2 regions of the Pseudoalteromonas sp. c7(2019) genome follow, and region 2 is predicted to be linked to the other one. Evidence: predicted binding sites of a transcription regulator. Region 2 holds the regulator's gene; the other holds the start of a gene.
What was found. The regulator ArgR, encoded in region 2, controls arginine synthesis, uptake and breakdown. The targets are predictions, from matches to a motif close to ANTGAATANNTATTCANT.
Positions count from the first base shown of each region.

Region 1 (7,467 bases), on a different contig from region 2:
TCTTCAAGCGTAATTAAGTTTTTGTTATCAGCGTGTTTTAGTTGCTGCATTTCGGTGCTACAAAGAGGGCAGTTACCATCGTAAAAAATGATCATGTGAATGCTTTGTGATTATTTTATATATACTTTTTTACGACAAGACATTGCAAATGGATCTATTAAATATCTCTTCATGATGATATTAATAGTGTCCTACGAAAAAATGGAGACTGATAAATGAGTGAACAATACGCCGCCTTGCGAGGTAATGTAAATTTACTAGGGCAACTACTAGGACAAACAATCAAAGATGCCCAAGGTCAAGCGATTTTAGATAAAGTGGAAGAAATTCGTGCTTTATCAAAATCATCTCGCAGTGGTAACGAAGACGACAGACAAGCGCTAATAGATGTTTTACATGCGCTTAGTGATGAAGAGCTTTTACCGGTTGCCCGTTCATTTAATCATTTTTTAAACCTTGCTAATGTAGCAGAGCAATTTCATACCGTTTCGCGTTTTAATGACGTTGGCCTTGGTCAACAAAACCCTCTCACTCAAACATTAAAAACGTTAGCTACAAAAGCAGAACAAGGCCAGTTAGACAGTAATCATTTGGCCGAAACACTCTCAAAACTCCACATAAACTTAGTATTGACCGCTCACCCAACCGAGGTTACGCGCCGTACTATTATTAATAAACACGTTGAACTAAGTGATTGCTTAGCGTCATTAGAGCGAAAAGATAACTTAGTGCAAGAGCGGGACAATATTTTAAATCGTATTGAACAGCTGATTAGCCAAGCTTGGCATACCGACGATATTCGTCGCTCTCGCCCAACGCCAGTTGATGAAGCCAAATGGGGCTATGCAGTAATAGAAAATAGCCTGTGGCATGCGGTTCCGCGCTTTTTACGTGAATTTTCAGCCAATGTTAAAGACCAGTTGAGCTTAGAGTTACCAATAGATTACAGCCCAATTGAGTTTACATCGTGGATGGGTGGAGACCGTGATGGTAATCCATTTGTAACATCGCAGGTAACAAAAGAAGTGCTTGATCATGGTCGTTGGATGGCACTTAACTTATACATTCAAGATTTAAAAACGTTGTGCGCTGAACTCTCTATGTCAGATGCCAGTGATGAGCTTGTTGAGCTTGCAGGGCAAGAGTTTGAACCATATAGAGCGGTAATCAAAAAGCTTAAAAATCAGGTTGCAGAAACAGTGGCGCACTTAGGTGCTAAAATTAAAAATAAGCGCAGCGATTCACAAGATTTAATTACTAATATTAATCAGCTTAAGCACCCAGTTGAAGTGTGCTATCGCTCGTTATTAAAGTGTAATATGAAAGTAGTTGCGGATGGTTTATTACTTGATTTACTGCACCGTATAAATAGCTTTGGTTTGCGTTTAGCTAAACTTGATGTGCGCCAAGATTCGTCTCGCCACGGCGATGTGTTTTCAGAACTGACTCGTTATTTAGGTTTAGGCGACTACAACCAATGGCAAGAGCAAGACAAACAAGCATTTTTACTTGCAGAGCTTAACTCGCGCAGACCGCTTATTCCAAAACATTGGCAACCAAGCCCTGATGTACAAGAAGTACTTGATACCTTTGATGTAATTGCCAAGCAAGACGAAGCAACATTTGGTTTGTATATTATTTCGATGGCACGAACAGCGTCAGACATTTTAGCAGTACAACTGTTGCTAAAAGAAAGCGGCTGTAGCTTTGATTTACCAGTAGCACCGTTGTTTGAAACACTCGACGATTTAAACGCAGGCAGTGATGTAATTACCACATTGCTTGATAATGTTTGGTATCGCGGGCACATTAAAAACACCCAAAACGTAATGATTGGTTACTCTGATTCAGCTAAAGATGCCGGCATGATGGCAGCAGGTTGGGCGCAGTACGAAGCAATGGATAAGCTAGTACAGCTTGCTGATGCACGTGGTATTGAGCTTGTTTTATTCCACGGACGTGGTGGTACAGTAGGACGTGGTGGTGCACCCGCTGCACAAGCGCTGCATTCACAACCGCCTGGCTCATTAAAAGGTGGCTTGCGTGTAACCGAGCAAGGCGAGATGATTCGCTTTAAATTTGGTTTACCCGATGTAGCACTGCAAAGCTTAAATATTTACGCAGGCGCAGTTCTGCAAAGTAACTTATTACCGCCACCAGAGCCAAAACCGCAGTGGCGCGAAGTAATGAAGCTAATAAGTGAGGAGTCGTGTGAGCACTACCGTAATGTAGTTCGTCATGATGAAAACTTTGTACCTTACTTTAGAATGGCAACACCTGAGCTTGAACTGTCTAAGTTACCGCTTGGCTCGCGTCCTGCAAAACGTAATCCTAATGGTGGCGTTGAAAGCCTGCGTGCTATTCCATGGATTTTTGCGTGGAGCCAAAACCGTTTGATGCTTCCTGCATGGCTAGGTGCGTTAACAGGTTTAAAAGCTGCGCTTAATAAGTACGGCGCAGAAACCCTAAACGAAATGAGCTTACAGTGGCCGTTCTTTAGATCGCGCCTAGAAATGCTAGAAATGGTATTTAGTAAAGCCGATTGTTGGTTGAGTGAGCATTATGATAATGCGCTGGTGGAAGATATGTATAAACCACTGGGTGTAACACTTCGTAAAGAGCTTCAAGAAGCCATTAGCTTGGTGCAATCACTTAGCCCGCAAAAAAGCCTACTAGCCGAACAACCTTGGATTAAGGAGTCGATTAGTTTACGTAACCCGTACACCGATCCACTTAACTTACTACAGGTTGAGCTTTTACGCCGTGCTCGCTCAGAGGAAAAACGCAACGAAGGTGACATTGATAATGCATTAATGATCACGATGACAGGTATTGCAGCAGGTATGCGTAATACCGGCTAACATATTATTTTGTTAGGTATACCAATTAATTATTTTGTTGGGTATATCAGTTAAAATTAAAGGGAGCACGCGATGTGCTCCCTTTTTTTGCGTTTAATAACCTAGGGCCTGTTTATCTTTCGAGGTTAAATTTGCAGCAGTGTATTTGGTATTTAGGCAAGGCAGAGCCTATGTAGTGTGGTTATTCCCCATAAATAGGCGATAACGCAGCATAAATACCAAACACGCGCTGCCCAAAGGTTCGTCCTAGGGACGATTAACTCTTTGTTGCTCGGTTTTTACTTAGCCCACTAGGTTACAAACCTCGCGCCACGATTAAATCGTCCCTAGTTAGAACAAATTTTAATCCTGAAAGGTCAACAGGCCCTAGCAATTAGCGGCTTAACCTTTTAAACTACTTAGCCATTGAATAATTAAAAAATGTTATGGCTTCAGCAACTTTTACTGTACAGCAAGATACAGCACTTACAAATTCTCACATCACATTAAACGTAGCGCAAACAGCGTCCTTACGTAGTCAATTAAAATCACAACGTGGCATATTAAATTCTAATAATATTAAACAGTTATGCGCACAACTTAATGTGTCTGATGATGCATTATTACAAGGTTTAGTACCTTTGGCTTCTGAGTATGCTGTAGCGCCGATATCAGATTTTCATGTAGGCGCAATTGTTAAAGCACTTGATGAAAACGATGAGGTAAACTTTTACTTTGGTGCAAATGTAGAGTTTGATCATCAAGCATTGAGTTTAGTGGTTCATGCAGAGCAATCGGCTATAAATAACGCATGGTTAAACGGCGCTAAAAAAATAGTTAAAATAGCGATTAGCGATGCACCGTGTGGGTATTGTCGTCAGTTCATGAACGAACTCGCTGATGCGAAAGAGTTTGATATTTTATTGCCAGAGCAACACTTTAAATTGGCAGAATTACTGCCGCACTCGTTTGGGCCGACTGATTTAGGTAACGCGTTTAGCTTGTTTAATCCAGAGCCTCACCAGCAAGTATTTGCAAATGATCAACTAGATGAAAAACTAGCAAGTACAGCATTAAACGCATACGTACCCTATAGTAAAAACTTTAGTGCAGTAAAAATTAGTACATTTAAAAATGGTGATTTTTACGGAAGTTACGCAGAAAACGCAGCGTACAGCCCAAGCTTGTCGCCACTACAAAGTGCACTTAGTCAATTATTTATCGCAGGGCTTAGCTTTAACGAAAGTACGGTAAAATCAATTACACTTTTAGAAACCGCAGGCCATGAAAACCAAGCGGGTGTAGCACGTGCTGTACTTGCAAGTTTTAACAACCTGCCGGCAATAGAAGTAATTAGTGCACAGCTAAAATAACCTTTCAAAAACAATAAAGCACAGGCAGAGCTGTGCTTTATTAAAATGTGCCATTCTATCGAATTAAATAACTCACTAACTGCGTTAAAAATTATTCATATAAGACAACTATACTTCATAATTTTTGCCTTGTTACTGAGCCATTTTCTTATCGTTATAATAGCCCATTAATTAATAGAACTTATATTAATCAAGTAATACTTTTGCCGCTTCTAATACTACCGCTACAGATTTACGCTCAATTTCACCATGGTCAACATTTGGTATTTCTTGGCGAGTACGATTAACAAGTACGCCTGCTACACATGCTGCTTGTAAACCAAGGGCTGCACACATAGTAAATAATGTTGCTGATTCCATTTCGTAGTTCATCACGCCCAGTTTTTGCCACTCTTCGCAGCTACCTTGTAGTGATTTAGGAACGTAACCAGAATGCGTATCGTAACGCTCTTGTCCTGGATAAAATGTATCGCTTGATGCAGTAATACCAATATGAAAATCGATATTTAAGTTTTTACATGCTTGTACCATAGCTTGTGTTGCATAAAAGTCAGACACAGCAGGGTAGCTAAGAGGAGCAAAATGCTGGCTTGCACCGTCTAAACGTACAGACGCTTGGCTAATTAAAATTTCGCCTTCGTTGATATGTGGCTGAATCGCACCTGTTGTACCAATACGTAAAAATTTACGCACGCCAAGTTGTGCTAATTCTTCTACTGCAATCGACGTAGATGGACCACCAATACCCGTAGAACAAACAACCACCGAATGGCCGTTTAGTTGACCTAAGTAAACATGAAACTCACGAGTTTGAGCAAGGCAGGTTGGGTTGTCTAGGAATTGTGAAATGCGTGCAGCACGATCTGGATCGCCCGGTACAATCGCAAGTTTTGCACCTTTAAGATCGTCAATACATAGTCCTAAGTGAAATACCTTTTCCATAGCTAAGCCTTTTTATAATAAATTGTGTCAATCTAGCATCATTGCTAGAAACGTTTATCAAGTACAGGACGATTGTCCGTTTTATATTAACTCCTCCAATTAAGTCTTAATAATTTTAAGAACTAATTTGATTTATTCATCAACTATGAATATTCAATCAAGTGCTTATACAAGTAGCCTTGTTGTGCTGTTGACATGTTCAAGCAGACATAATAAGTATCAACCAAGCGCGTAACTACAATTAAATAGTTTATGGTAAATATTCATTAATATTAAATTAATTCAATGGCTTAAATTTTTTTAAGCACGTAAAAGCTAACGTGTTTATTTATATTAGGCACAGAGTTATTTAGCAAAGTGGAATTTATTTGAAGTTTAGGCACTTTTGGTGATTTTGCATAACTAATCAAAAGTAATTAGCTACGTACAGAATAAAAATCGAAGGAGTTTATTATGAGCACACAATTTGAAGCATTTAAAAACAAAGTTGAGCACTGTTTGTGCGCACCGGGTGATGGCGTATACACAGTAAATACTGCAAAGGAGCGCAAAGCCGCACTGCGTAATAAACTTTATGGACAAACTGAAAACGTTGATAATTTGTGGCGCGAGTCTTTAAATGAATTACCAAATTCTCCACATAAAGCCGTTATGTTAGGTATTAGCTCAGACTGTGGCGGTGGTATTTTACGCGGTGCAAACTGGGGGCCACTGTTTGTGCGCTCAGCTTTAATTGATCAGCAACCGCAGTGTCATTCGTTTGATTTAGGCGATGTACGTGTAATCCCACATTTACTTCATGATAAATACCTAAATGATGCAACCATTTCTAATTGCCAAAAAGCCCTATACGGTAATGAAGATAACGACTATTACGTAAGCCCATTATCAATCACTGAGGATGTATGCGACAGTTTTTACGCAACATTTAAAGATAAAGGTATATTTGGTATTGGTGGCGATCACTCAATAAGTTACCCACTTACCAAAGCGTACTTAAAAGCAAAGCGTGAGCAAGGTAGGCGCACCGCTATTATTCACTTTGACGCGCATACAGATTTACTCGTTGAGCGCTTAGGCATAGATTTATGTTTTGGCTCGTGGTGTACACATATATTAGAGTTTTTACCTGCGCCGCATCATTTAATACAGTTTGGTATACGCTCAAGTGGCAAGCCTAAAGCGCATTGGGAAAATACTTTTGGTATTAAACAGCACTGGGCACATGAAATCATTGAGCGCGGCGCAGCAGCAGTTGCTGCCGACGCTATTGCACAGTTAAAAGCCGATAACGTTGATGAAGTATACGTAAGCTTTGATATTGATGCGCTTGATGCAGAGTTTGCATCTGCCACAGGTACGCCAGAACATAATGGTTTAACACCACAGCATGCACTTGATATTTTATCAGCCATTGCGGATGAGTTCCCGATTACTGGTGCTGATATGATGGAAATAGCGCCATTTACCGACAGCTCTTTAGTGGGTCAATCAAGCTCTGAAACGACACTTAGAGAAGGCGCTAAAATTTCAGCCTTTTTAATTAGTGCGATGAACAAGTAAGCTGTAGGAGCTATAAATACTAGCACTATCAGCGTATAAGTGTGCATTACATGACTAAAAACTAGCAGTTCATAAAGCCTCAGCTATATTTATTAAATACATATAATGAGTTAGTTGAGGCCTCGCTGAATGAAATTATTGATCTTTTTATTGTTCATTAGCTGTATTAAAGTTGATGCAACTGAAATAACAATAGTAACGGAAGTATTTCCGGACTTTCAGTATCTCAATGAAGATAATAAACTCGTTGGCCGCTCTGTCGAGAAAGTTCATAAAGCGCTAGAAGGTACTGGTATAAACTACACTATGTTGGCGCATAGTTGGGCCATATCCTACAATGCAGCGCTACGCGATAAAAATACCTGTATATTTTCAATTGTTCGATTACCTAATAGAGAAAGTAAGTTTAACTGGGTAGGTGAACTGGAAAGCTTTGATTCTGCCATTTATGGTCTAAAGTCCAGAGGTATAAAGTTAAATACTCTCAATGATGCTAAAAAATATAAAATAGCAGTACTGCGTGATAACTTTAGTCATCACTATTTGCTTGAGAGGGGCTTTAGTGAGAACAAGCATTTATTACTCATCGATAGCCTAGATAAAATAGATAAACTCATAAGCACTCGTCACCATATACTTGATTTTGTTATCCTCAACAAAAAGCAATTTAACTACCGAGTTAAAACAGAGCCTAAGCTTGAGTTACTCGAACCATTACTTAATTTAAATACAACTCAGTCTCCGTTATT
Region 1 is NZ_WTKS01000015.1:39,831-47,297, forward strand. It holds gene GQR38_RS15800 (DUF393 domain-containing protein) at 1-95, opposite strand, end outside; gene ppc (phosphoenolpyruvate carboxylase) at 216-2,861, shown strand; gene cdd (cytidine deaminase) at 3,287-4,213, shown strand; gene udp (uridine phosphorylase) at 4,400-5,155, opposite strand; gene GQR38_RS15820 (arginase family protein) at 5,609-6,718, shown strand; gene GQR38_RS15825 (transporter substrate-binding domain-containing protein) at 6,848-7,467, shown strand, end outside.
Region 1: the regulator ArgR is predicted to act here: its motif matches at 5,549-5,566, upstream of GQR38_RS15820 (arginase family protein).

Region 2 (7,467 bases):
TTATCGTCTGCCGCAATATATTCACAAATAGATACTGCTAATTGATCTTCAGCATTTGCAGGTGCTGTATACGAAAAAGAACTTACAGCGACAACAGCAGTAAGTGCAACTAGCTTTGGTAATTTAAACATGACAAACCCTTTATAATACTTTGTTCTTATATAGACTATCAAATATTATATCAATCTATCAAAAATTACGCAATAATGTTAATGTACTTTATACAAAGTTACGAATTTATAACTAGATTTGTTTTTTTCATCAGGGAGGTTTTCTTGCTCTTCTTTCACGTCCCAATTAGCAACTTTATTGTAATCAGGAAACTGTGTATCGCCTTTAATATCTAAATCAATAAAGGTTAAATACAAGCGTTCTGCTTTTGGTAAAAATTGCTCATAAATATTACCGCCACCAATAATCATTACTTCTTCAACAGCACAAACTAGTTCTAGTGCGGCCTCTGGTGTAGTTACCACTTCAATACCCTCTGCAGTATATTCGCTGTTTCGAGTAATAATAATATTACGACGCCCAGGTAAAGGACGGCCTATTGACTCAAAAGTTTTACGACCCATGATCACAGGTTTACCCGTAGTTACTTTTTTAAAATGCTGAAGATCCGCAGGTAAATGCCATGGCATTTTATTATCTAGGCCAATTACACGGTTATTTGCCATTGCTGCAATCATTGAAATTATCATAATAAACACCTAGTACTTTATTCTTAAACAAAGAAAAAGGAGCATAAGCTCCTTTTTAATAAATTCTATTTAATTAACGCTCGTAGACAACTTCTACGTCGTAATCATCTTCATCCCAGTCGTCCCAATCATCATCATTGCCTTTACCTTTAGTGGCTTTTTCATGATAGGTATCCCACTTGAATTCAACTTCTTCATCTTCAACTTGTACAAACTTCTCTTTAGGCATGCTATCAAGTAGTGTCATTATGTTGTGGATTAAAGGTTGAGTATTAAGTTTATTAATTGCTGAAATGTGATAAATATTTTCAGTTTCGCCCAGCTCTTCTGCAATCGCTTCGCATAGCGCTTTTGCTTCATCTTCTGGTAATAAATCTATTTTATTAAACACTAACCAGCGTGGTTTTTCAGCTAATTTAGGACTGTATTGGTGTAGCTCGTTAATAATCGAGAATGCATTATCAACAGGGTTTGAACCATCTACCGGCATTACATCAATAATGTGCAATAACACACGACAACGCTCTAAATGCTTCAAGAAGCGAATACCTAGGCCTGCACCATCAGATGCACCTTCAATTAGACCCGGAATATCGGCTATAACAAATGATTTATTTGCTTCTGGACGTACCACACCTAAATTAGGAATAAGCGTCGTGAATGGATAATCAGCTACTTTTGGTCTTGCTGCAGATACACTACGGATAAACGTAGATTTACCTGCATTTGGTAATCCTAGTAAGCCTACATCAGCTAATAATAGTAACTCTAACTTTAAGTTACGTACTTCACCGGGTGTGCCCAATGTTTTTTGACGAGGTGCTCGGTTAGTACTTGATTTAAAACGTGCATTCCCCAAGCCGTGGAAACCACCTTTTGCAACCAAAATTCGTTGACCATCTTGAGTTAAGTCACCAAGTCCCTCTTGGGTATCAACATCCATGATGCGCGTGCCTACAGGCACCATAACAAATAAGTCATCGGCTTTTCGGCCTGTACAGTTACGGCTACGACCGTTAGTACCACGTTCAGCTCTATGAAAGCGCTCAAACTGATAATCAATTAGGGTATTTAAGTTTTCATCAGCTTGTAGATAAACACTACCACCGTCTCCACCGTCACCGCCGTCTGGTCCACCATCTGGAACATATTTTTCACGACGGAAAGACACGATGCCGCTGCCACCGTCTCCAGCTTCTGCGCGAATTTCTACTTCATCTACAAACTTCATGATTACTCACTTTAGGGATTGGCTTGTTTAATAACTCTATTATATACCCAAGCCAACACAAATGCAGGCTTGGGTATATATTTTGACTGACTACAAAACAAAAAACCCCGCAAAGGCGGGGTTTTTAACTACCTTACTGATTACTCAGTTACGATAGTTACGTATTTACGGTTTAAAGGACCTTTTTGTTCAAACTGAACTTTACCATCTGCTTTTGCGAAGATAGTGTGGTCTTTACCGATACCTACGTTAGTACCAGGGTGGAAACGAGTTCCACGCTGACGAACAATGATGCTACCCGCTAGAACTGATTCGCCACCAAAACGCTTAACACCTAGGCGTTTGCTTTCTGAATCGCGACCGTTACGAGTACTACCAGCTGCTTTTTTATGTGCCATTTCTAAGTACCTCTAATTAAGCGCTAATGCTAGTGATTTTAACTTCAGTGAACCATTGACGATGGCCCATTTGCTTACGAGAATGCTTACGGCGTCTAAATTTAACAACCTTAATCTTCTCACCGCGACCATGTGAAACAACCTCAGCTGTTATCTTGCCACCGTTTACGAACGGTACACCGATCTCGATTTTCTCACCATCAGCAACTAAAAGTACTGAATCAAATTCTACTGCCGCACCAGTTTCAACGTCTAATTTTTCAAGACGAATCGTTTGACCTTCAGTCACACGATGCTGTTTACCACCACTTTGGAAAACCGCGTACATAATTAACTCCGTCTGTGCACCCTCAAATCGGCGCAACTAAAATATTCTTCGATAGGGCGCGAAGTTTACGCTAACGCGAAATAACTAGCAAGCCTATTTTGTAATTAAAATGAATAAAAAGTAGCTGCTTTGAGAGCAATTCAATATTTACCCCATTTTATATTAATTAGCCCTTTTGCCAAGCGCTTTTTAACTCTTAGTCGAAATAAATTAATGTACTCAAATATGACCCTCACAGCTTAATATCTAAGCACACCACAAACTGTATATTGATTATCAATTAATCAGTTATCTTGGCTAATTCAGTCTAAATTAAGTACTTTAATAGTGTTTTTTCAATCAATCGTCACAAAATATCGAGCTAGTGCATTTTTTGTTGTACAATCTGCGCCGTTCACACATAAAAATTGGCTCGGAGATCAATGGATATAAAAGCTATCCAGGCGTTAATCGAAAGCGATATGAATGACGTCAATCAACTTATACATGCGCAAATGCGCTCAGATGTGGCGTTAGTTAATCAGCTTGGTTTATATATAGTTAGCAGTGGCGGCAAACGCGTTCGTCCAATGCTGGCGATTTTAGCAGCCAAAGCGCTCGGTTATCAGGGTAAAGATCACATAACACTTGCAACAATTGTTGAGTTTATTCATACAGCAACGCTATTGCATGATGATGTTGTAGATGAATCAAACTTACGACGTGGCACGCCTACAGCAAATGCTGAATTTGGTAATGCTGCTAGCGTATTGGTTGGTGACTTTATTTACACTCGTTCATTTCAGCTTATGGTTGGTCTTGGAAAAATGCAGATTATGCAAGTACTTGCCGATGCAACAAACATTATTGCTGAAGGTGAAGTATTGCAGTTAATGAACTGCAACGACCCAGATACGACCGAAGCCAGTTATATGCAGGTTATTTACTCTAAAACAGCTAAGTTGTTTGAAGCAGCGACAGGCCTTGCTGCCATTATTACTGAGCAAGACCAAACTACTCTCGATGCACTAAACCTATATGGTATGCATTTAGGTACTGCGTTTCAGCTAGTAGACGATGTACTCGATTACAATGCAGATGCTGAGCAGTTGGGTAAAAACATTGGTGATGATTTAGCTGAAGGCAAACCAACGCTTCCACTTATTTATGCTATGCAACATGGTAGCGAGCAGCAAACGCAGCTTATTCGTGATGCAATAGAGCACAGTAATGGTATGGAGCATTTAGAAGAAATTCTATCGGCACTAAAGCAAACTAATGCGCTTGAATTTACAATGCAAAAAGCAGAGCTTGAAGCTGACAAAGCTATTGCGTGTTTAGACTTTTTAGCTGAGTCTGACTATAAGCAAGCGCTCATAAGCCTTGCTCGTATTGCGGTTGACCGCGACCACTAGTTTTAACTAGTTACACAGTGTGAAATTAATTCTGAGCAATAAAAAAGCCTGCAAATGCAGGCTTTTTTGTTATTCTACTTTGGCTATTACGCCATGAAATCAACACCTTCTTTGATGTCTTTTTTCAGTGTTTCAAGCATGTCATTTTTTGCTTTTGTTTCAAATGCGCTTAGTTCGCCGTAAGAAAGAATTTCTTCTACGCCGTTTTTACCTAAACGTACTGGATGTGCAAAGTACTCTGCATCGCCATTTTCAACAGCAACGTAAGCGTAATCTACAACTTCTTCACCTTGTAGGCCTTTAACTAAAGACATACAAAAACGAGCTGCAGCAGCACCCATAGATAGCGTAGCTGAACCACCGCCTGCTTTAGCATTTACAACTTCAGTACCCGCATTTTGGATACGTGGAGTAAGTGCAGCAACTTCTTCATCAGTGAAAGAAACACCTTCAACTTGAGAAAGTAGAGGAAGAATAGTTGTGCCTGAGTGACCACCAATTACTGGTACTTTAACAGTTGCTACGTCTACGCCTTTAAGTTCAGCAACAAATGCTTCTGAACGAATAACGTCAAGCGTAGTAATACCGAATACGCGTTTAGCGTCGTAAGTACCTGCTTTTTTGAATACTTCAGCAACGATTGGAACTGTGCCATTTACTGGGTTAGTAATAATACCTACTAACGCTTTAGGACAGCTAGCAACAATGCCTTCTGCTAAAGTTTTGATGATACCAGCATTTACATTAAATAAATCAGCACGATCCATACCTGGTTTACGTGGCATACCCGCTGGGATAAGAACGATGTCAGAGCCTTCAAGCGCTTTGTTTAATTCGTCTGCGCCAAAGCCTGCTACTTTAACATCTGTTGGGATGTGAGAAAGGTCAACCGCAACACCTGGTACTACTGGTGCAACATCATAAAGTGATAATTCAGAGCCAGCTGGTAAGCCTGTTTTTAATAATAAAGACAACGCTTGGCCGATACCGCCTGCAGCACCTAATACAGCAACTTTCATTGGAATTCTCCGTAATTTGAGGTAGGAAACATTTGTGGCTCTTAAGATAATGAAATTAGCGACTAAAAACAAATTTATCCTGTCTATTTCAAGTATATTTTCGACCATAGTCGTAAACTTTTGTGATTTAACGCATCAAACTGGCAAGTTAACTAAACAACTGCTGCATAATTATTCATTTTTGTGTAGAATTTGCGGCATAAATAACAAAAACGAATAAAGACTATGCAACCACAAGATAAACAAGAAGCACTGGTAAAAGCATTTAAATCACTATTAAAAGAAGAAAATTTTGGCTCTCAAGGCGAAATAGTTGATGCATTAAAAGATCAAGGCTTTGACAATATAAGCCAAAGTAAAGTATCGCGCATGTTAAGTAAATTTGGTGCTGTACGCACACGTAACGCCAAACAAGAAATGGTTTACTGCTTACCTGCTGAAATGGGTGTACCTACGGCTAAAAGCCCATTACGCCAATTAGTAATCGATATTATGCACAACGAAATGATGATCATTATTCGTACCAGTCCAGGCGCCGCTCAGCTTATCGCTCGTTTATTAGATTCATTAGGTAAAGCAGATGGCGTACTAGGAACAATTGCAGGCGACGATACTATTTTTATCGCTCCTGCTAAAATATCTGAAATAGATGTAACACTTGAACGTGTTCGCATTTTATTTGATACGGTTTAATAGCAAACTAAATTTGTTTTAAAAACCCGACTGAAGGCGCAAAGAAAGCAGAACCCATATCGGCTTGAGTAAAATCAAGCCAGTGGTCGTAACAATCCCCTTCCCCTAAACGACTATTAAGTACTTTTTCAAATGCGGTGCCCGTACAAGAGCATGTAATTGATAACATTCCCTGCTCATACACATCGCCATAAGGCATGCTCTGATTTAATAATAGCGGTTGTCCGTCTTCGTCTTTTAGTTCGCTACGTGAAGCATGACTGGTTTCGATCGCAGGGGTAATTAGCGTGTTATCAAGGCGCGTACGTCCCATTATTTGTTCTTGCTCGCTCAATGATAAGTGCTGCCACATAGTTAAGTCATGCTTATAGCGCTGTACATGAATATAACTCCCCTGATCTTCAAAATTGCCAGGGTTACTAATTAAAGCCGTAGCGCGCTTTTTTCTTCCATGAGCTGTATCGCCACCATAAATAAAACCATTAAAATCACGACCATCTAAAAAGCGAAAATTACGAATTTGCTCCACCAGCTCAACATCGGGAGCAAATAGTTTTAAAATTTGCAGCGCAAATAAATGGTTAACGTCTTCACGGTCAGAGCGAATTTGCACAAATAAATCGCACGGTTGTACGCTCATTTGATGATCGCTATGGTTTATATTAGGAAAGCTCTGTAATTCGCTTGGGATGTATTCAGGGAGGATATGCGGCCAATATTGCGCACCAATAGCAACCATGCAAGAGAGCATTGATTCTGAAAATTGATCGCTAAATTCTTCTTCAATAGCGCTTACTTGTTTTAACTTTGCGCGAAGTGATTCATCTTGACCATCAAACACATTAAAAAATAAGTGCAAACCGTGTAAGTTTGCTTCAGCACAAATCCCTGATTGCGCTTGCGCCATTGTTATTCCTTAGTTTTACAGATAAAAACACAGCGAATAACAAATTAATTAAGATTCGAAAAAATTCACCGTGTGAGGTTTTATTTTTATTATAACCTGTTCATTATTTTCAAATGACTGGCCATATTGTGCAGCAACTTCAATTTCTTGTTTATCAATAACAAGTGAATAAACATACGCCGAACCAATAAAGCGACGACTTATGATTGTAGCTCGCTTGCTGAGTTTGTCACTTTGGTTATCTGCCACTAATTCTATTTGATGAGGGCGCACATATATAAGCCCTACGCTTACGTTTTGCTTACTCTCAATATAAGATTCGACTAAACCAAATGGTGTTTTGTATTCAGTTGCTGTTAATACTTCTGCGCTCAAGTATATGCCTTGACCCAGAAACTCTGCAACCTCCTTTGAACATGGAGCTGCAAAAAGCTGCTCGGGCGTGCCTTGTTGCTCAATTTTACCGCGATGCATAATGGCAAGTGTATCTGAAAACGCAAACGCCTCTTCTTTTGAATGTGTAACAAACACAGCAGACACTTGAGTTGCCTTAATAATTCGACGTATATCGGCAATTAATTCAAAGCGTACTTGTGTGTCGATATTTGAAAAGGGCTCATCAAGTAGCAATAAACTAGGCTTATAAGCTAATGCACGAGCAATAGCTACACGCTGCTGTTGACCACCCGATAACTGATGCGGGAACCTGTCAGCACAGCCAATTAAATGTACCAGCTTAAGCATTTCATCAACGCGTTGCTGCTTTTGAGCTTTACTCATTTTACTAAGCCCGAAT
Region 2 is NZ_WTKS01000004.1:321,807-329,273, forward strand. It holds gene GQR38_RS06900 (DUF3718 domain-containing protein) at 1-131, opposite strand, end outside; gene folA (type 3 dihydrofolate reductase) at 210-701, opposite strand; gene cgtA (Obg family GTPase CgtA) at 775-1,932, opposite strand; gene rpmA (50S ribosomal protein L27) at 2,073-2,330, opposite strand; gene rplU (50S ribosomal protein L21) at 2,347-2,658, opposite strand; gene ispB (octaprenyl diphosphate synthase) at 3,081-4,052, shown strand; gene mdh (malate dehydrogenase) at 4,139-5,071, opposite strand; gene argR (transcriptional regulator ArgR) at 5,297-5,764, shown strand; gene GQR38_RS06940 (Dyp-type peroxidase) at 5,772-6,671, opposite strand; gene GQR38_RS06945 (ABC transporter ATP-binding protein) at 6,720-7,467, opposite strand, start outside.